One region of the Streptomyces sp. NPDC053069 genome, then DNA from elsewhere that is predicted to be linked to it. Evidence: riboswitches for the same ligand, from Rfam matches in the RefSeq annotation. Region 1 holds a riboswitch; each other region holds the start of a gene.

Region 1 (6,570 bases):
CGCCCCGCAGAAGCGCGCCGGCCACGACATGGGCCTCGTCGCCGTCGCAGGCGCGGTCTTCGGTGTCGTCCGGCGCGCCCGGGTGTCCGGCCAGCCGGGCGGCGGCACGGGTCAGCCGCAGCCGGGCCCCGGGCGGCGGATGCGCTCCGTCGAAGTCCCGCTCGTCCGGCTCGTCCGTGTCGTCCCCGGCGTCGAGCAGTTCGGCGAGTACGGCGGCGTAGGCGGGCCCGCACAGCACGGCGGCGCACACATCGGCGAACGCCTCGCCCGACCACCGCTCCCAGGGGACGGCACGCTCCGGGGCCAGACCGGCCGCCGTGATCCGCCGGCGGATCTCGTCACCGAGGCCCCGGTCGTCGTCGATGTGGTGCGCGGCCTCGTGCGCCACCGTCAGCAGGGCGGGCAGATGGGAGCCGAAGGACCAGGGCACGTCGATGACGGGGAACGGCAGCCGTGCGGCGGCCTCGCGGCCCTCGCGGGTGTGGATGCCACCGCGGGGCAGCAGATCGTGGTAGGCGCTGCCCCGGCGGTGGGCGCGCGGCGCGGCCGCCCGGCTGAAGCCGACCAGCGGGGGCTCCTTGGCGCGAGCTCCGGCGAGGCCGAGGACCGGCCCGTAGCACTCCCAGGCCAACTCGTCGGCGACGTCCAGGACACGGCGGTAGTCACGGACGCGGCGCAGCAGGAACCGGGTGCGGTAGTAGTCCCACACATGGTGCAGGTCCAGGACCCGGCCGGGCACGTCGTCCGCGCGTCCGTCGGCGAGCCGCGCCCGTACGTCGGCCACTCCCACGCCGAGCAGCGCGAGCACCGCCTCCAGCTGGCTGTGGTGCTTCTCCAGCGGACCGCCGGCGCGGCTCGCGCCCTGCCACTGACGCAGCTCCTCCTCCAGCCCGGCGACGGCGTGCAGCCGTGCGGCGGCGCGCCGGACGGACAGCGGGGCCGGCCCGGTCAGGACGCGTCCTGGGCCGGCTCGGGTGCGGTCCCGGTCCCGGGCTCTGTCTCGGTCTCCGTCTCACCGACGAGCTGCGGCGGCGTTTCGAGCACGGCTGCCGGGTCGTCGGCGGCCTGCTCCAGCAGCAGGGGCGGTACGGGCTCGGCGTCGAGGCCGCGCCCCGGCTGCACGGGTCCGTACTCCTCGCGCACCCCGCCGAGCCAGGTGCCGCGCAGCCGTACGACCCGGAAGAGCGGCGTGAGGGCTTCGCCGATCCACTGGAAGCCCAGGTGCCTGCTGCCGGCGAGCCGCGCCGAGCCCGCCAGGTCGAGCAGCTGCAGCGGCCCGGCGCCGACGGACGTGGCCAGGCGCAGCTCGGCCGAGGCGCCCGCCTCGGCGGCCACCAGCACGGCGGCCGCATCGGCCCGCACCACCTCGGTCACGGCGAGCAGACCGGCCTCCCAGCGGCCCTCCCAGTAGCGGCGGACGAGCGCCCGGGCCAGGGCAGGGGTGTCCGTCAGACCGCTCCCGGCCAGGCCCCGGTACGCCACCAGCGCGGCCCGCTGCCGGGCGAACCGCAGCAGCACCCCGGCGTCCGCGTCGACGAGGGCCGTGAAGAGCGGGTCCGTGGCGCCGGACGCCTTGAAGCGGACGTCGATCCCGCCGCCGGCGTCGTGCAGGAAGGCACCGCGGGCCTCGGGCGCCGTCGCGTCGAAGGCGATCCTGCGGTCGGCCAGCGTCCCGGCCGCGCGGACGGACCCCCGCGAGTCGTGCAGGACGTCCCCCACGCCGACCTTCTGCAGCAGGGGCCAGGCCAGCCACCAGTCACCCCACGCCTCGCGCATGGCGTCCCGGTACACGGCGAACGCATGGACCACGGCGTTCAGCTCCTCCCCTGTCCCGCCCGAGCACCTGCGCGCAGGCTAGCAGCGCCACACCCGGGACACGCCCGAACTGCCGTGTCCGGTACGGGCCTTGCCGCCGCGTTCTCCATCCGTGGACGGAGAACGGTGGGGAGCGGTGGGGATAGGCGGGGCCTCTCCATCGACCCGTGGGTGGTGGTGATCGGCTGGGTACGCGGAGCAGTCTTGAGGCATGGGTTCTCTTCACTCGGCACTCGTCCTGACCGTCGACGTCTGCGTCCTGATCTTCGTCGCGGCCTGGGTCGTGGGCGCTGTCCACTTCGGCGTGCGGAGCCGGTTGGGACTGCGCGGCTGGCTGCGGGGACTGCGCCGCACGCTGCCGCGCCGGCTGCTGCCGGCGGCGGGCGTCTCCGCGTTCTTCATCCTGGTCGGGCGCTTCGAAGGGTTCTGGCGCCATCTGCAGTACTGGCGGCCCGAGCCGGCCCTCCTGGGTGTCCTGCTCGCCGTCGCCTCGACCGCCCTGCTGCTGTGGTCCCGCTGGGTGCTGGGGACGATGTGGGCCAGTGTGCCGACGGTCCGGGAGTACCACGAGCTGCGCACGGACGGGCCGTACCGGCTGGTCCGCCACCCCATCTACACCGGCCTGCTCGGCTTGGTCACCGGTTCCGTGCCGGCCTGCGGCTTCGGTGTCCGGGTGGCGTTCCTGGTGGCCGCGATACCCGGGCTGCTGCGCCGGGTCCGGGTCGAGGACCGCCTGATGGCCCGGCGGTTCGGCGCCGCCTACGACGCCTACCGCGCCGAAGTCCCGGCCCTGATCCCCCACATACGCCGCACGGCCCACCGGGTCGGCCGGCGCGCCGCGGGCAGCGTGCAGCGCCAGGGCCCGCGACGCCGGGATGATCCGAACGACACCCCCCGGCCCGGTCGTCGCTCCGGCCGCCGTCGGAGGGCGGGAGCGGTGACGGTACACGCGGCGCTCCCACCGGTGATGGCATGATGACCTGCGACATAGGGCGACGGCGGTCCGAGGAAGCCGGTGTGAATCCGGCGCGGTCCCGCCACTGTGACCGGTGAGCGAGTTCCGGCAGGCCTCCGCTCCGCCCGGGGCGGGCAGGCCGGGCGGGCGACGACCCGGGAGCCAGAGACTCACGCGGTCGCCTCCTCGACGCACACCGGGGCGGATCTCCCCGGGAGGGGAGTGACATGGGCGTGCCCGAGAGGCCGGCGGAAGAGGCGTCCGGCGGAGCGGGGACGGGGAGCGCTGCGGCGCCGTGCCGGGTCGTCGTGTGCCGGGACTGCTGCTGCGGCAGCCCCAAGGTGACGGGGGTTGATCACCAGGCGCAGACCGCACGGCTGCGGGCGGAGGTGCCGGTGCGCATCTCCGACTGCCTCGACGTGTGCGACCAGGCCAACGTCATCGTCGTACAGCCGTCCACCGCGGGCCGGGCCGCCGGTGCGCGGCCGGTCTGGCTCGGACTTGTCAACGACCCGGATGCGACCGAGGACATCGTGACGTGGGTACGGGCGGGTGGCCCGGGCGTCGCTCCCCAGCCGGACATCCTCGACCTGTACGCCTTCACGCCGCCACGGCGCCGTGCGGATCCCCGTTGACCCAGGGGTCCGGTACGGCACCGAGCCGGCGCAGGTCGCCACCGTCCGGTGCGCGCCACCGACACGGCCGTGCGCAACTGCCCCCGGGCGCCGTTGATGTGGGCCCTGCCTGCGCTGCCGCCCCACCGGCCTCGTCCTGTCCCGCCTGCTGGGAGAGGAAGATCACGGCGGGGGCAGGCGGTCTTGGCCGAGCGCGCGGCACGCGGTACGGTCTGTCCGATATCGACGACGGCGAGACGGAAGCCGGTGGGAATCCGGCACGGTCGCGCCACTGTGTGCGAGACGCCCCCGCGGCGTCCCGTGAGTCAGACCCGTGGCCGTCGTCCTGTGCACCACCGAGATGGGACGCGAACTCCCAGAGGAGGTTCTGCCATGGCGCAGACCGTCGCCCAGCCGACAGCCACCACCCCCGTCGTACCCGCCAAGCTGCCACTGAAGGCGATTGCCCCCTGGGCGGTCTTCTTCGGCATCCTCATGCTGATCCTGCTCTACTTCGTCGGCGCCGAGCAGGGCGCCACCTCGGTGCTCAACGGCACGGACGTCCACGAGTGGGTGCACGACGCCCGACACCTGCTCGGTTTCCCCTGCCACTGAGGCGAGGGGACACCGCCCGCCCATGAATTCCGCAACCGTACGGAACCTCCTCGTACGGGGCATGCTCGCCGGCCTCGCGGCCGGCATGCTCGCCCTCGTCGTGGCGTACGTCCTCGGTGAGCCGAGCGTCGACAAGGCGATCAGCTTCGAGGAGGCCCACTCCCACGAGCACGAGATGGAAGTCGTCTCCCGCTCCCTGCAGTCCACCGCCGGCCTCGCCACCGGTGTCCTCGTGTACGGGGTCGCCTTCGGCGGGATCGCCGCGCTCGCCTTCTGCTTCGCCCTGGGCCGCGTGGGCCGCTTCAGCCCGCGCGCCACCGCGCTGCTGCTGTCGGGCTGCGCCCTCCTCGCCGTGTACGTCGTGCCGTTCCTGAAGTACCCGGCCAACCCGCCGTCGGTCGGCGAGCCCGACACCATCGGCAGGCGGACCACCCTGTACTTCCTGATGATGCTGCTCAGCGTCCTGCTGGCGGTCGCCGCCACCCTGCTGGGCAAGCGCCTGGCTCCCCGTCTGGGCACCTGGTGGGCGACGGTCGTCGCGGTGGCCGCGTTCGCCGTCGTGATCGGTCTGGCCTACCAGTTCCTGCCTGTCGTCAACGAGGTCCCCAAGGGCTTCCCGGCCACCCTGCTGTGGCGGTTCCGGCTCTCGGCACTGGGCATCCAGGCCGCTCTGTGGGGCGGATTCGGCCTCCTCTTCGGCGAGTTGGCCGAGCGGCTGCTGAGCCCCAAGCCGACGACGGCCGAGAGCGGGCGAGCGGTTCCGGCCGCGCACTGACCCCTTCCGGACAACAGAGGGCCCTTCGGAATCATCCGGGGGCCCTCTGGCGTTCTCCGGACACCGGCGCACGGGTTCACCGGCAGGGCGAGGGAATCCGGCGGCGGACCGGAGGCGGATGCCCGGGCGAGGAGCGGAGGAACCGAGTGGCCAGAGCCCCACAGCCCCGCCGGATCACCGTCGGTGGCCGCGACGCGGTCGCCCTCACCCCGAGGGAATACGAGCAACTGGTCGCCAGCCGACGGCAGATCGGCGGCCAGAGCGCCCGGGTGCGGGTGCTCGCCCAGCAGGCCAAGCGCACCGAACAGCTGCTGCACGACCTGGAGATGCTGATCGCGGCCTCGGGGGACGGCTGCCGGGGACGGTCCCATCCGGCGCCGACGACATGCCCCGACCGCGAAGCCATGGAGCCGGGCGACGACGGCACCTGCCTGCGCTGCGCGATAGCGGCGCTGCTGCGCCGTCACCGGGCTTCGGCAGACTGAACCACCGGCCGGCGGCGCCTAATCGGCGTCCGGCGCGGCAAGCGGACGCCCCAGCCGCAGATTCCAGCGCCCGGCCCGGCCGCTGAGTTCGGTCACGGTCAGCGGCGGCACATCGAGGCGCCAGAAAACCGTGACAGGCAACCCCAGCGCGCCGCCGACGGCCGCCCGTACCACCTCCGGCTCGACGACGGCGACCGTACGGCCCGCCACGGCCTGCACGTCGGCCAGCCACCGTGCGACCCTTCCGCACAGGTCCTGCACGGACTCACCACCATGCGGGGCGCAGCCGGGGTCGGTGAGCCAATGGCCCACCGCCTCCGGCTCGGCGGCCCCCACCTCCTCAAGGGTGCGGCCCCGCCAGCGGCCCACGTCGAGCCCCGCCAGTTCCGGCACCGGCACGCCGTCGAGGCCCAGCGCCGTGGCCGTCTCCCGGCAGCGCGCGCCCGGAGAGACGGCCACACGCTCCGCGGCGGGCAGCGACCCGGCCGCCGCCCGGGCCCGTACCGCGCCGACGGCGTCGAGCGAGCCGCCGTCGTCGAACCGCGCCTGCCGCAACGACGCGCTGGTGGCGGGGGAGACGAGAAGAACTCGGCTGGTCACGCGGATGCTCCTGCTGCCTTCGTCCTGGGACGCGGGCCCCGGCCGGTACGGCCCGCGCGGCCGCGAACATAACATCCACCGCATGCCTTCCGTGCGCCCCGACCGCCCACTTCCGGCCCGACCGGCCACACCCGGCCGGACACCGCGGTGCCCCACACACAGGGCTGTCTGTTCGACGCGGTGGTACGGCATCCGGCGGTTCTGCGAAGCGAACGCCCGGACCGGAGGGCGGTCATCCGGGAGCCGGCTTGCGGGCCAGTTCGTAGGCGTAGCCGACCGTTTCGCAGAGGTGGCCGTCGGCTGCGCAGGAGCCGAGTTCGGCGGTGAGGTCGGCGTCGAACGTGCCGGCGTGCTCCGCGAGCACCGCGGGCGGCAGGAACGATGTCGACCGGATGTACCCGGCGAGCTCACGGATCGTCCAGCGGTGCTCGACGGAGAACTCGTGCCGTCCGGCGGGTTCGAACCCGGCACGTGACAGGACATCGTGGTCGGGATCCTGCTTCCGTGCCTGCTCCCAGCCGGCGGGCACGCGGCCGGCCGCGCCGAGGGTGTTCTGCCATCTGCGCAGCATGCTGGAGAGCGCCCGCTGCCAGTCCCGGGGCCCCGTCCACGGACCGGTCGACCAGCACAGCGCGAGACAGCCGCCGGGTTTCAGCCAGCCGTGGGCGCGCTGCGCGACCAGGTCGCGGGGGAGCCGGTGGAACGCATTGC
Region 2 (6,570 bases), on a different contig from region 1:
GCCGCAGGGCCTCCAGCAGCTCCTCCGGGTACTCCCGTACGGCATAGGTCTCCCCGGCCGGGACGGCGATCAGGTCGGCCTCCTCCAGCCGCTCCAGCCCGTAGGGGGTGGACACGGTGAACCCGCAGTGGGTGCCGAGGGTGGGCCCCTCGGCGGAGACCACGGCGAAGTCGTACACCGGCAGCCCCTCGTCGCTGCGGTCGATGCCGAACACCTCGCACACGACACCCAGCTCGAAGGGATGCACCCCGTCCAGCAGCACGGCGGCCACGTTCTTCAGCATGCTGCCAGTGTGCCGGATCAGTGGCAGCAATTCGAGGGTGTACGGCAGTCCTGCCACTCACGGACGAGGAGTGTTCCGCGCGACAGTGAGGGCATGAACGGAAACCAGATCCAAGGCCTCATCGGCATGCTCGCCACCTTCGGGATCCTCGTCCTCATGATTCTCCCGTCCGCGATCGGTGCCGTGCGGGAATGGAGCATCGACCGGCAGCTCAGGCGGGCGGAGCACGGCGAAGGGGAGGCGGCGCCGAACCGCCCCCACAGCCGTCACGGCGTGGCCCACCCCGCCTGAGGGAACACCTGCGCGAGCCCCGTGTGCCGAAGCAGCGGGACGGTCAGAAGTCCTCGTCCAGGTCGACCGTGCCCTCCACGGCGACCTGGTACGCCGACGGGCGGCGCTCGAAGAAGTTCGTCAGCTCCTGGACACCCTGCAGCTCCATGAAGGAGAACGGGTTCTCCGAGCCGTACACCGGTGCGAAACCGAGGCGGGTGAGGCGCTGGTCGGCGACGCACTCCAGGTACTGCCGCATCGACTCGGTGTTCATGCCCGGCAGGCCGTCACCGCACAGGTCGCGCGCGAACTGCAGCTCGGCCTCGACGGCCTCCTTGAGCATGTCGGTGACCTGCTGCTGGAGCGCGTCGTCGAACAGCTCCGGCTCCTCCTTGCGGACGGTGTCGACCACGTCGAAGGCGAAGGACATGTGCATCGTCTCGTCGCGGAACACCCAGTTGGTGCCGGTGGCGAGACCGTGCAGCAGACCCCGGCTGCGGAACCAGTACACGTAGGCGAAGGCGCCGTAGAAGAACAGGCCCTCGATGCACGCGGCGAAGCAGATCAGATTGAGCAGGAAGCGCCGGCGGTCGGCCTTCGTCTCCAGGCGCTCCAGCTTCTCGACCGAGTCCATCCACTTGAAGCAGAACCCGGCCTTCTCCCGGATGGAGGGGATGTTCTCGACGGCCGCGAAGGCCGCCGCCCGGTCGTCCGGGTCGGGGAGATAGGTGTCGAGCAGCGTCAGATAGAACTGGACGTGCACGGCCTCCTCGAAGAGCTGCCTGCTCAGATACAGGCGCGCCTCGGGCGAGTTGATGTGCTTGTACAGCGTCAGGACCAGGTTGTTCGCGACGATCGAGTCGCCCGTCGCGAAGAAGGCCACCAGCCGGCCGATCAGGTGCTGCTCGGCCGCAGTCAGCTTCGCGAGGTCGGCGACGTCCGAGTGGAGGTCGACCTCCTCCACGGTCCAGGTGTTCTTGATGGCGTCCCGGTAGCGCTCGTAGAAGTCCGGGTAGCGCATCGGGCGGAGGGTGAGTTCGAAGCCCGGGTCGAGGAGGTTCTGGGGACGGGTGGACATTACTGGCAGGCCTCGCAGGACTCGGGGTTTTCCAGGGAGCAGGCGACCGCGTCGGGATCGGCGGCCTGCTGGACGGGGATGGTCTTCTGTGTCTGCGCCTGGGCGGCGCGGGCGATGCGCGTCGCGGGCCGCGAGCGCAGGTAGTACGTCGTCTTGAGCCCGGACTTCCAGGCGTACGCGTACATCGAGGAGAGCTTGCCGATGGTCGGCGTCTCCATGAAGAGGTTGAGCGACTGCGCCTGGTCGAGGAACGGGGTCCGCGCCGCGGCCATGTCGATCAGGCCGCGCTGCGGGATCTCCCACGCCGTGCGGTACAGGGCCCGTACGTCGGCCGGGATCCACGCGAAGTCCTGCACCGAGCCGTTGGAGTCGCGCAGCGCCTCACGGGTCCGTGCGTCCCAGACGCCGAGCTCCTTCAGATCCTTCACCAGGTACGAGTTGACCTGCAAAAACTCACCGGACAGCGTCTCGCGCTTGAACAGGTTCGACACCTGCGGCTCGATGCACTCGTACGCGCCCGCGATGGAGGCGATGGTGGCGGTGGGCGCGATCGCCAGGAGGAGCGAGTTGCGCATGCCGACGGCCGCGATCCGCTCGCGCAGGGCCGCCCAGCGCTCCGGCCAGGTCAGCTCCACCTCGTAGTGGTCGGGGTGCAGCACACCGCGCGCGGTACGGGTCTTCTCCCAGGCCGGCAGCGGGCCGTTCCGCTCGGCGAGGTCGGCGGAGGCCTCGTACGCGGCGAGCATGATGCGCTCGGCGATCCGCGTGGACAGGGCCTTGGCCTCCGGGGAGTCGAAGGGCAGGCGCAGCTTGAAGAACACGTCCTGCAGACCCATGGCACCGAGGCCGACGGGCCGCCACTTGGCGTTCGACCGGCCCGCCTGCTCGGTCGGGTAGAAGTTGATGTCGACCACACGGTCGAGGAAGGTGACGGCCGTGCGGACCGTCTCGTCGAGGCGCTGCCAGTCGATGTCACCGCCGCTCACGAACGCACCGAGGTTGACCGACCCCAGGTTGCAGACCGCCGTCTCCCCGTCGTCCGTGACCTCCAGGATCTCGGTGCAGAGGTTGGAGGAGTGGACGACATGGCCGGGCAGGGCGGTCTGGTTGGCGGTGCGGTTCGCCGCGTCCTTGAAGGTCATCCAGCCGTTGCCGGTCTGCGCGAGGGTGCGCATCATCCGGCCGTACAGCTCGCGGGCCGGGATCGTCTTCTTCGCGAGCCCCGCCGCCTCGGCCTTGCGGTAGGCGGCGTCGAACTCCTCCCCCCACAGGTCCACCAGCTCCGGCACGTCCGCCGGGGAGAACAGCGACCACTGTCCGTCGGCGTTGACCCGGCGCATGAACTCGTCCGGGATCCAGTGCGCGAGGTTCAGGTTGTGCGTACGGCGGGCGTCCTCACCGGTGTTGTCGCGCAGCTCCAGGAACTCCTCGATGTCGGAGTGCCAGGTCTCCAGGTAGACGGCCGCGGCGCCCTTGCGCCGGCCGCCCTGGTTCACGGCCGCCACCGAGGCGTCCAGGGTCTTCAGGAACGGCACGATGCCGTTGGAGTGCCCGTTGGTGCCGCGGATCAGCGAACCGCGGCTGCGGATCCGGGAGTACGACAGACCGATGCCGCCGGCGTGCTTGGAGAGCCGGGCCACCTGGTGGTAGCGGTCGTAGATGGAGTCCAGCTCGTCCAGCGGGGAGTCGAGGAGGTAGCAGGACGACATCTGGGGGTGGCGGGTGCCGGAGTTGAAGAGCGTGGGGGAGGACGGCAGGTAGTCGAGGCGGCTCATGAGCCGGTAGAGCGCGGCGACTTCGTCCAGGGAGCGGACACTGTCGTCCTCGGCGAGGCCTGCGGCGACCCGCAGCATGAAGTGCTGGGGGGTCTCGACGACCTTGCGGGTGAAGGGGTGCCGGAGCAGATACCGGCTGTGCAGCGTGCGCAGCCCGAAGTAGCCGAAGCGGTCGTCGGCGCCCGTGTCGATCAGCGCGTCCAGCCGCGCGGCGTGCACCCGCGCGAACTCGGCGGTCCGGTCGGCGATGAGCCCCTCCCGGTGTCCCACGGCCACGGACTCGGTGAAGGACGTCACGCCCTGCGAGGCGGCCTCCGCGCGGATGGTGAGGGTCAGCAGCCGGGCGGCCAGCCGGGAGTATGCGGGGTCCTCGGAGATGAGCCCGGCGGCGGCCTCCGTGGCCAGCTCCCGCAACTCCGCCTCGTCGGCGTTCGCCGACCGGCCACGCAGGGCGGCGGCGGCGACCCGGCCGGGGTCGGTGTCGGGGAGGTCGGCGGTCAGCTCGGTCAGGGTCCGCAGCAGCGCGGCACCGGGACCGTCGGTCTCCAGGCCGTCGGCTGAAGCCGGGTCTGCTGGCGCGATGGTCACGTGGGGCTCTCCCTCGCTCGGCACGGGGGCCTGGCGGAGGGCGGGGGCAGCCACGAGCGCACACGGCGTCGCGTCCACCGGCCCACTCCACGAGGCCCGGACGTCTCAGGGCACACCGGCCGGACGGCCGGGTGCGCTGTCGGCAGGTCCTCGGACTGACTCCTGTGCACGGCGTTCAGGGAACGGACACACACAAGTACACCGTTGCGGGACAGTTCCGGATTCGCACCGGATTCCCCTGCGGCGACAGCGAGGATGAGCATACATCTAGTGCCGGGCTGTCAGGTCACCCCCAGATGTTGTGTCTGTTGTGTGGTGCGGTGGCTTCGGAGGGTCAACTTCCGAGTTGCAGGGCCCGGCTGGAGTGTTTCCATGGAAGAAGGTGCCCCGCGGGTCCTTCGTGCCGAGAGCCGGCCTCGGAAGGAGAACGCACCATGACGAGGATCGTCCGTCATCCGCCGGGCAAGGTGCGGCCTCGCAGCGCGCCGATGGCGACGCTGGAGGCGAGACACGTGTGGCGCCGGGTCAGGCGGTTCTTCCTGGTCCACTGGCACCATCTGACCATCAAGCTGGAGGCCCGCCGGGACACCACCCGCCCCAAGAACTGGCGCAGGTGGTTCTCGTACACCAACGCGATCCGGGTTGTGTGGCTGATCCTCCTGACCGCACTCCTCGCCTGGGCCGCGGAAGGTCTCTGGATCCTGTTCACCCATCACACGACCGCGTTCGAGCAGTGGCGGAGGAGGTCGAGCACCGGGTTCGACTCCGTGCTCCGCTTCGTCGGTCCGCTTCTCGCCGCTTCGGTGGCCGCCGCTTTCTTCCTGTTCTTCTGGTACAGCTGGAGCAAGCGGCGCTACGTCGCCAAGGCGCGCAAGCACCCCCGCAAGCTGGTGCTCACCGCCGGGCCCGACATGGCCGAGATCGTGGGCCGCGAGGAGGTCGCCCGGGTCATCGCCCAGAGGCTGCGGCAGCGCGAGACCCGCCGGCCCTATCTGCTCGTCGGCGGTGTCGGCACGGGCAAGACGGCCGTCCTGGTGCGGCTGACCGAGCTGCTGGCCCGGCAGCACGCCGTTCCCGTGCCGATCCGGCTGAGGGACGCAACCGGTGCCGATCTGAACTTCGAGCGCATGGCCAGGCAACGGTTCGCCGAGGAAGCGCCTCACGGCATTCTGGCGCGCACCAAGAGCGACCGGATCTGGCAGCAACTGCTCGCCGACGACAAGGTGGTCGTCATCGCCGACGGCCTGGAAGAAGCGATCCTCGACGAGCGCTTCCAGGAGGACCGGGACAACATCATCCGCAGGGCCATCGAGCGCGCCCACGAGGAGAAGCTGCCCCTCGTCATCGCCTCCCGGCCGCACAGTCCGCTGGAGAGCACCCCCGCCGCGATCGTGGAGCTGGAGCCGCTGAGCGAGGAGTCGGCGCTGCACTTCGTCGAGGCGCGGGTCCCGGAGACGGACGAGCGCCGCGTGGACTGGATCGTGGAGACCGCGGAGGTCACCGAATCGCCGATCTACCTGCAGATCGCCCGCGAACTGCACCACCACGGCGACCTCGAACGCGTTCGTCCGCGCAACGACAAGGACCGGCTCGACACCCGCAGTTGGGACCGCAGCACGCTCCGGCTGTGGCTCCTGGAGACCTGGGCCCACGCCATGAGCGACGGCCGGCTGCGCGAGGACGTCGAGCTGAGCCCCCGGGAACGCAAGGACACCGTCGAGGTGGTCTCCGCGCTCGCGTGCATCGGACTGCTCCAGGACAAGCTGGAGGTCGGCTTCGCCGAGCTGCTGGACAGTGACGTCCACCCCGGTCCGGCGCGGCGGACGCGGGCCCAGGCGGACCACCTGCGGACCAGGGCACGCCGTTTCGACCGGTACGGCAAGCGCGGGAACACCTTCTCGGAGTGGCACCGGGAGCGGATCTGGAACACGCTCTGCGAGCACCTGAGCAAGGAGGAGAGAGAGCATCTGGCCAAGGGGAACATGGGCCAATGCCAGGCCGCGCTCGCCCGCTTCGCGGCCCATGCGGACAAGCTGCAGCTGGTGGAGAGCTTCGAGAAGAGGGTCCGCTTCCCGCACAGCATCATCCAGGCCTATTTCGGGTTCCGCATGTTGCAGTACCTCAAGGAGCGCTCCGCCGGCGAGCTCGTCCAGCAGGCGCTGCAGCCGCCGGGGCCCAGCCGTGAGCTGCTCATCGCCCTGGTGCTGCTCTCCCGTGACCGGGCGGTGGAACAGTCGGCCAGGGGAGGCAGCATCGGGGCCGAGGTGCACAAGTACTGGGATGAGAGGGTGCGGCAGGCTCCCGTGTACGGCCGCACCATGGCCGACCGGCTCTTCACGGCCGCGAACCGCCGCACGGACGACCCCAAAGCCCTCGATCTGTACGCGGCGGCCCTGGAGATCGACAGCATGGAACCCCGGCCGCAACTGCTCGGCGACATCGTCGCGGAGGTGCACAAACGCTGGTGCGCCATCAAGGGCGACCGTCGCACCCTTGAGGACGCGAAGCTCGGACTGCTGAAGCAGCTCGGCACGGCACTGCGCGCGGTCTCGGAGAAGACCGACACCATGCAGCTC
Region 3 (6,570 bases), on a different contig from region 1:
CTGCCCCCACCACGCCCTGATCTATCGTTCCCGTTCCCACAGCTACCGCGAACTGCCGCTCAGGATTGCCGAGTTGGGCGGCATGCACCGCGCCGAACTCTCCGGTGTCCTCGGCGGTCTGACCCGTGTCCGTGCCATCCAGCTCAACGACGCGCACATCTTCTGCACCCTGGACCAGGCGGTGGACGAGGCCCGCGCCGCGCTGGAGCTGATCGCCCGCGCCTACGCCGACCTCGGCATCGAGGCCGTACGGCACCGGCTGTCGCTGCCCGGGGAGGGCGGGAAGTACGTCGCCGATCCGGAACTGTGGCGCCGGGCCACCGAGCTGCTGCGGGAGGTCCTGGACGCGTCCGGCGTGGTGTACGAGGAGGCGGAGGGCGAGGCCGCCTTCTACGGCCCGAAGATCGACGTACAGATCTCCGACCCGGCCGGGCGTGAGTCCACCCTGTCCACCGTGCAGATCGACTTCCACCAGCCGGCCCGCTTCGACCTGCACTACATCGGCGCCGACGGCGCGAAGCACCGCCCGGTGATGGTGCACCGCAGCATCATCGGCAGCGTCGAGCGGGCCGTCGCCCACCTCGTCGAGGCGCACGCCGGCGCCTTCCCGGCCTGGCTGGCCCCCGTCCAGCTGATGGTCCTGCCGGTCGCCGAGGAGCAGGAGGAGCAGGCGGCGGCGGTCGTGCGGCAGGCCCTGCAGCTGGGGCTGCGGGCGGAGCTCGCCGGTCCGGCCGAGGGCACCCTGGGCGCCCGGATCCGGGCGGCCCGCCTGGTGCCGTACCAGGCCGTGATCGGCGCCCGTGAGGCCGGGGCGGGGCTGGCCGCGGTACGCCTGCGGGACGGCCGCCGCCCCGGGGCGCTGCCGGTGCCGGACCTGCTGGCCGCGATCAGCGCCCGGGTGGCCGCACGCGGCACCGCGCTGTGGGACTGATCGCGGTCGGACCCGGCGTCATGGGGCCGATCACCGGGTGCTGATCTAGGGTTTGAGCGTCGGTACGACGAAGGAGCCCGCTGTGACCGGTCAGCCCATCCCCGTGATCATCGACTGCGACACCGGCGTCGACGACGCCCTGGCCCTGCTGCTCGCCGTACGCCACCCCGGCCTGGACCTGCGGGCCGTGACCTGCGTGGCCGGGAACACGGACGTCGACGGTGTGGTCCGCAACACCCTGACCGTGCTGGAGCAGGCGGGCGCCCCGGACATCCCGGTGGGCCGGGGCGCCGAACGCCCGCTGATCGAACCCGCCCGCTCGGCCCGGCATGTGCACGGCTCGGACGGCATGGGCGACCTCGGCCTGCCCGCGCCGACCCGCACCCCCGTCGACCTCGACGCGGTCGCCCTGCTGCGCCGTGAGATCCTCGCCTCCCCCCGCCCGGTCACCCTCATCCCCACCGCACCGCTCACCAACATCGCCCTGCTGCTGCGCACCCACCCCGAGGTGACCCGCAACATCGAGCGGATCGTCTTCATGGGCGGCGCGGTCGCCGTCGGGAACGCCACGCCGGTCGCCGAGTTCAACGTCTGGCACGACCCGGAGGCGGCGGCGATCCTGCTCACCGCCGGGGTGCCGATCACCATGTACGGCCTGGACGTCTTCATGCAGGTCGTCGTCGACGCCCCGGACGTCCACCGGCTGCGCACGAGCAGCGACCCCGGCACCCGGCTGGCCGGCGAACTCCTCGCGCACCGGCCGACCACGCAGGGAGAGGCCCCGGAGGCGGAGGAGGCGGGCGGCCTCGGCGACGCGGGCGCGGTGTGCGCGGTCGCCGACCCGGCCGGCATCACCACCCGGCTCCTGCCCGTCGAGGTCTCCCTGGCCCCGGGCCCGACCCGGGGCCAGACGATCGTCGACCGCCGCCCCCGCCCCGGCGAGTCCGAGATCCACGAGGGCAAGCGCGAACACGCCCTGGTGGACGTGGCGTTGCAGGTCGACGTGGACCGGTACGTGAAGCTGTACCTGGAGACCGTGGAGCGCCAGGGGGTGGCGTTCGGATCATCCCGGCGTCCGAACGACACCCCCTAGTCGGCGGCGGGCTTCGCCGTCCAGCGTTCCTCCACCCGCGCGACGCGCCAGTACGACAGTGCCGCCGCCCACACCACCACGAACAGGCCGACGATGAGATAGCCGACGTTGTCCAGGTCGAGTCCGGCGATCCAGCCCGTGACGCCGTCGTGCAGACCGAACTTCTCGTGCAGGACCCCGACCAGCTCGATCGTGCCGATGACGAAGGCGACCGCGATGGACAGGCCGGTGATGGCGAGGTTGTAGAAGACCTTGCGGACGGGGTTGGAGAACGCCCACTGGTAGGCGAAGTTCATGAAGGTGCCGTCGAGGGTGTCGAACAGGCTCATGCCGGCGGCGAAGAGCAGCGGCAGGCAGAGGACCGCGTACCAGGGCAGGCCGGCGGCGGCGCCCGAACCGGCCATCACCATCAGCGTGACCTCGGTGGCCGTGTCGAAGCCGAGCCCGAAGAGGAAACCGAGCGGGAACATCTGGCCGGGCCGGCTGATCGATTTGGTGAGGCGGCCGAGGATCCGGTTCATGAAACCGCGCGAGTCCAGGTGCTGTTCGAGCTCCCGCTCGTCGTACGCCCCGCCGCGCATCGCGCGGAAGACCCTGAGGATGCCCACCAGAGCGACCAGGTTCAGGGCCGCGATGAGGTAGAGGAACGTGCCGGAGATCGTCGTTCCCAGGAACCCGAGCACCTGGTGGGTCCGCGAGTGCTCGTCCATCACCTTGCCGGCGAGCTGCGTACCGCCGGCGATCAGCACCGCCAGCACGACCACCACGCTGGAGTGCCCCAGCGCGAACCAGAACCCCACCGACACCGGCCGCTTCCCGTCGGCCATCAGCTTGCGTGTGGTGTTGTCGATCGCGGCGATGTGGTCGGCGTCGAACGCGTGCCGCATACCCAGGGTGTAGGCGGTGATGCCGAGGCCGATCCCGAAGACGTCGGTGCCGACCCTGTAGTGCTCGGGCACGACCAGCAGGAAGAGGATCCCGAAGGCGACGACGTGCAGGGCGACGATCACCGTCAGCAGTCCCGCCGTCTTCAGGGTGTCCTCGCGCCGCCAGCGGAAGGAAGCAGCATCGGCCATCGGGTTCACGCTCCAGCACCTCGTGGATCACTTCGTGAGCTGCCGTGGCCGGTCTCCTGGCTTACGGGGTGGTGCGCTCTTCGGTCCCTGCCTTCCCAGCCGTACGACCGACCAGTGGCCCGGCTGCTGCCGGACGGGACCGGAACTCCCCGGTCACAGTGGCGAGGGCCGCGTCGACTTCTCATCGACTTCCCGAGCACCACGGCCCGCCCACCGTACGGGCGGGAGCGGTGCACTGCATAGCTGCGCACCCGTGCAGGTATTCAAGATCACAAAGCCACCTGCGAGGATGACGCCATGCATCTCGTGCCTGCCGACCGAGCCGACCGGCGCACCATCGACGGTCACCGGGTGTGCGAGGCGATCGCCGCCATCGGTGACGCGGACCGGGTGCGCACCTGGGCCGGCCGCTTCTCGCTGCTGGCCGACGCCAACCGGCTCGCCCTGCTCCTCGCCCTGCACCGCACCGGCCCGCTCGCCGTCTCCGACCTTGCCGTGGCCACCGGAATGAACGATCCCGCCGTCTCCCAGGCCCTGCGGCTGCTGCGGGCGGCGGGCGTCGTGGCCGGGGAGAAACAGGGACGGGTGGTGCGCTACCGCGTGGTGGACGCCGAGCTGCGCACGGTGCTGGACCTCTGCTGAGGTGCTCCCCTCGGCCCCCCATGCGAAGGTTCCCTTTCCGGGTCATGTGGACAGATTTGTACTGTCGTCCACCTCCCCCTGAAGGGATCCCGTATGGCCCCTGTGGCAGACCGCTCCCCGGACCTCTCCTCCAAGAACCCCGACTGGTGGCGTCAGGCCGTCATCTACCAGGTCTACCCCCGCAGTTTCGCCGACGCGGACGGCGACGGCCTCGGCGACCTGCGCGGCATCACCCAGCGCCTGAGCCACGTCGCCGGCCTCGGTGCCGACGCCCTGTGGCTGAGCCCCTTCTACCCGTCGGAGCTGGCCGACGGAGGCTACGACGTCGCCGACCACCGGGACGTCGATCCCCGCCTCGGCACCCTGGACGACTTCGACGCCCTGGTGGGCGAGGCCCACCGGCTCGGCCTGAAGGTCGTCGTCGACATCGTCCCGAACCACACCTCGCATCTGCACCCCTGGTTCCAGGAGGCCCTGCGCTCCGCCCCCGGCTCCCCGGCCCGCGGCCGCTATGTCTTCCGCCCCGGCCGGGGCGTGCACGGCGAACTGCCGCCCAGCGACTGGCAGTCCGTGTTCGGCGGCAGCGCATGGAAGCGCGTCCCGGACGGCGAGTGGTACCTCCACCTCTTCGCTCCCGAACAGCCCGACCTCAACTGGGACAACGAGGAGGTCCGCGCCGACTTCCGCTCCACCCTGCGGTTCTGGTCCGACCGGGGCGTCGACGGTTTCCGCATCGACGTCGCCCACGGGCTGGCCAAGGACCTCACTGAGCCGCTGCGGGACATCGGGGACCTCGGTGCCACCGGCGAGGCGGCCCTGCCGCACGTCCCGCCGGGCAGCCACCCGTACTGGGACCGCGACGAGGTTCACGAGATCTACCGCGACTGGCGCAAGATCCTCGACGCCTACAGCCCGCCGCGCACCGCCGTCGCCGAGGCCTGGGTCCCGGGCGCCCGCCGTGCCCTGTACGCCCGCCCCGACGAACTCGACCAGGCCTTCAACTTCGAGTACCTGGAGACCGGCTGGGACGCGGAGGAGCTGCGGCAGGTCATCACCGACTCCCTCGCCACCGCCCGGGCCGCCGGCGCCTCCGCCACCTGGGTGCTGTCCAATCACGATGTCGTACGGCACGCCTCCCGCCTGATGCTGCCGCCCGGCACCGACCCGGCGGCCTGGCTGCTGTCCGGCGGCACGGCGCCCGCGATCGACACCGGGGCGGGCCTGCGCCGGGCCCGCGCCGCGACCCTCCTCATGCTCGCGCTGCCCGGATCCTCGTACCTCTACCAGGGCGAGGAACTCGGTCTGCCGGAGGTCGCCGACCTGCCCGCCGCGGTCCTCCAGGACCCGATCTGGGAGCAGACCGGCCATGTCCGCAAGGGCCGCGACGGCTGCCGGGTGCCGCTGCCGTGGACGCGGAGCGGACCGTCGTACGGCTTCGGGCGCGGCGCGGCCTGGCTGCCGCAGCCGGCGTCCTTCGCGTCGTACGCCGTCGAGGCGCAGACGGGGGCCGAGGGCTCGACCCTGGAGCTGTACCGCACTGCCCTGCGGCTGCGCCGCAAGCTGCTGGAGGGCGAGACGCTGACCTGGACACCGGACGCGCCCGCCGGCGTCCTGGACTTCACCCGCTCGGACACCTGGCGCTGCGTCACGAACCTCACCGCCGACCCGGTGCGGCTGCCGCCCGGGGAGGTGCTGCTGGCCAGTACGCCGCTCGACGGGAACGCGAACCTCCCGCCGGACACGACGGTCTGGCTGGCCTAACCGACGGTCGGGCTCGGGCTCGGTCCCGAGCCCGTGATGCCGTTGATGTCGACGGGTGTGGAGGTGGGGCTCGGGGGCGGGGTGAGGACCACCTCCGGCTGGCCGGCGGCCGGGGGCGGCGGGGTCAGGTCGGAGTCGGGCAGCTTGGGCGGGGTCGTCTGCTGGAACAGGGTCTGGTCGAAGTCGACCAGGCCCGTCTTCTCCATCACCGTCATGTGGTCCAGAACCGTGTTGTTGGCCTGGTCGGCGAGGGCGCGCACCAGCGCGTTCTTGGTGGTCGACCGGATCTTGGAGATGGTGTTGAAGATCGAACCGTGCGTCATCCGCAGGATGTTGGCGAAGTCGCTGTCGAACTTCTTGCCGCTGTCCGCCTTCAGCTGGCTGACGAAGCCCTGCTGCTGGGGACTGGGCAGGTTGGGCAGCGTGATGTTCAGCATCGGCGCGATCTTGCGGCAGGTGATGTCCAGCGCCGCGTGCCCGTCGACCAGGTGCTTGCTGGCCGTGATGACCGCCGGAGTGGTGCCCTTCTGCAGCCCGATCTGGCCCACCGGGTACTCCCACAGACCGGCCGCCCGCACCTTCACCACGAAGTCCCGGTCCTGCTCGGTGAGCGGTCCCCACTGGGTGTTGGCGATGATGCGGTCCTGGGCGGTGGTGACCTTGTTCAGGCCGAGCATGCTCGGATAGGCCAGGGCCACGAGGGTCATGGCCATCGCACCGCCCACGAAGAGGGTTCCCGTCGCGTTCCGCGAAAAGCGCACCGTGCCTCCTGCCCGGTCGTGGATCCGCCCACGGTGACGGCGTGGGGCGGTTCGGACGCACAGCAGTACGTACGGGGAAGCGATTCGTCTCGGTGGTTCGGGTAAAAACTCCCGGACGGCCAGGTCCGGTTGCCGATTGCCATGTGTTGGTGTGCATGACACATGGTTGGTCAAACGTTGACCGGTCTCCGGGAGAAAGCAGCCGAAACACGGTCCTAGATTCGCCGCATGTCCCCGCAGCCCCCGCCCCGCACGCCCGCCTCCCGCACCCCCCTCCCCGTCCTCCCCTACCGCAAGCCCACCAGG

The links. Region 1 has a riboswitch for cobalamin ahead of ACIGXP_RS07845 (CbtB-domain containing protein). Riboswitches for the same ligand answer to the same signal wherever they lie in the genome.
Region 2: another riboswitch for cobalamin. It lies ahead of ACIGXP_RS05980 (ribonucleoside-diphosphate reductase subunit alpha); the one in region 1 lies ahead of ACIGXP_RS07845 (CbtB-domain containing protein).
Region 3: another riboswitch for cobalamin. It lies ahead of ACIGXP_RS10505 (HoxN/HupN/NixA family nickel/cobalt transporter); the one in region 1 lies ahead of ACIGXP_RS07845 (CbtB-domain containing protein).

Annotation. Positions count from the first base shown of each region.
Region 1 covers NZ_JBITZN010000003.1:179,147-185,716, reverse strand. The annotation lists gene ACIGXP_RS07865 (hypothetical protein) at 1-808, opposite strand, end outside; gene ACIGXP_RS07860 (hypothetical protein) at 949-1,809, opposite strand; gene ACIGXP_RS07855 (methyltransferase family protein) at 2,027-2,791, shown strand; cobalamin riboswitch at 2,821-2,942, shown strand; gene ACIGXP_RS07850 (hypothetical protein) at 3,004-3,405, shown strand; cobalamin riboswitch at 3,598-3,741, shown strand; gene ACIGXP_RS07845 (CbtB-domain containing protein) at 3,778-3,999, shown strand; gene ACIGXP_RS07840 (CbtA family protein) at 4,022-4,774, shown strand; gene ACIGXP_RS07835 (hypothetical protein) at 4,921-5,259, shown strand; gene ACIGXP_RS07830 (histidine phosphatase family protein) at 5,278-5,859, opposite strand; gene ACIGXP_RS07825 (class I SAM-dependent methyltransferase) at 6,092-6,570, opposite strand, start outside.
Region 2 covers NZ_JBITZN010000002.1:507,827-514,396, forward strand. The annotation lists gene ACIGXP_RS05965 (helix-turn-helix domain-containing protein) at 1-283, opposite strand, end outside; gene ACIGXP_RS05970 (hypothetical protein) at 377-574, shown strand; gene ACIGXP_RS05975 (ribonucleotide-diphosphate reductase subunit beta) at 618-1,631, opposite strand; gene ACIGXP_RS05980 (ribonucleoside-diphosphate reductase subunit alpha) at 1,631-3,994, opposite strand; cobalamin riboswitch at 4,118-4,292, opposite strand; gene ACIGXP_RS05985 (NACHT domain-containing protein) at 4,429-6,570, shown strand, end outside.
Region 3 covers NZ_JBITZN010000004.1:135,306-141,875, reverse strand. The annotation lists gene thrS (threonine--tRNA ligase) at 1-931, shown strand, start outside; gene ACIGXP_RS10510 (nucleoside hydrolase) at 1,014-2,024, shown strand; gene ACIGXP_RS10505 (HoxN/HupN/NixA family nickel/cobalt transporter) at 2,021-3,100, opposite strand; cobalamin riboswitch at 3,129-3,319, opposite strand; gene ACIGXP_RS10500 (ArsR/SmtB family transcription factor) at 3,398-3,742, shown strand; gene ACIGXP_RS10495 (glycoside hydrolase family 13 protein) at 3,836-5,503, shown strand; gene ACIGXP_RS10490 (DUF4142 domain-containing protein) at 5,500-6,216, opposite strand; gene ACIGXP_RS10485 (DUF6445 family protein) at 6,493-6,570, shown strand, end outside.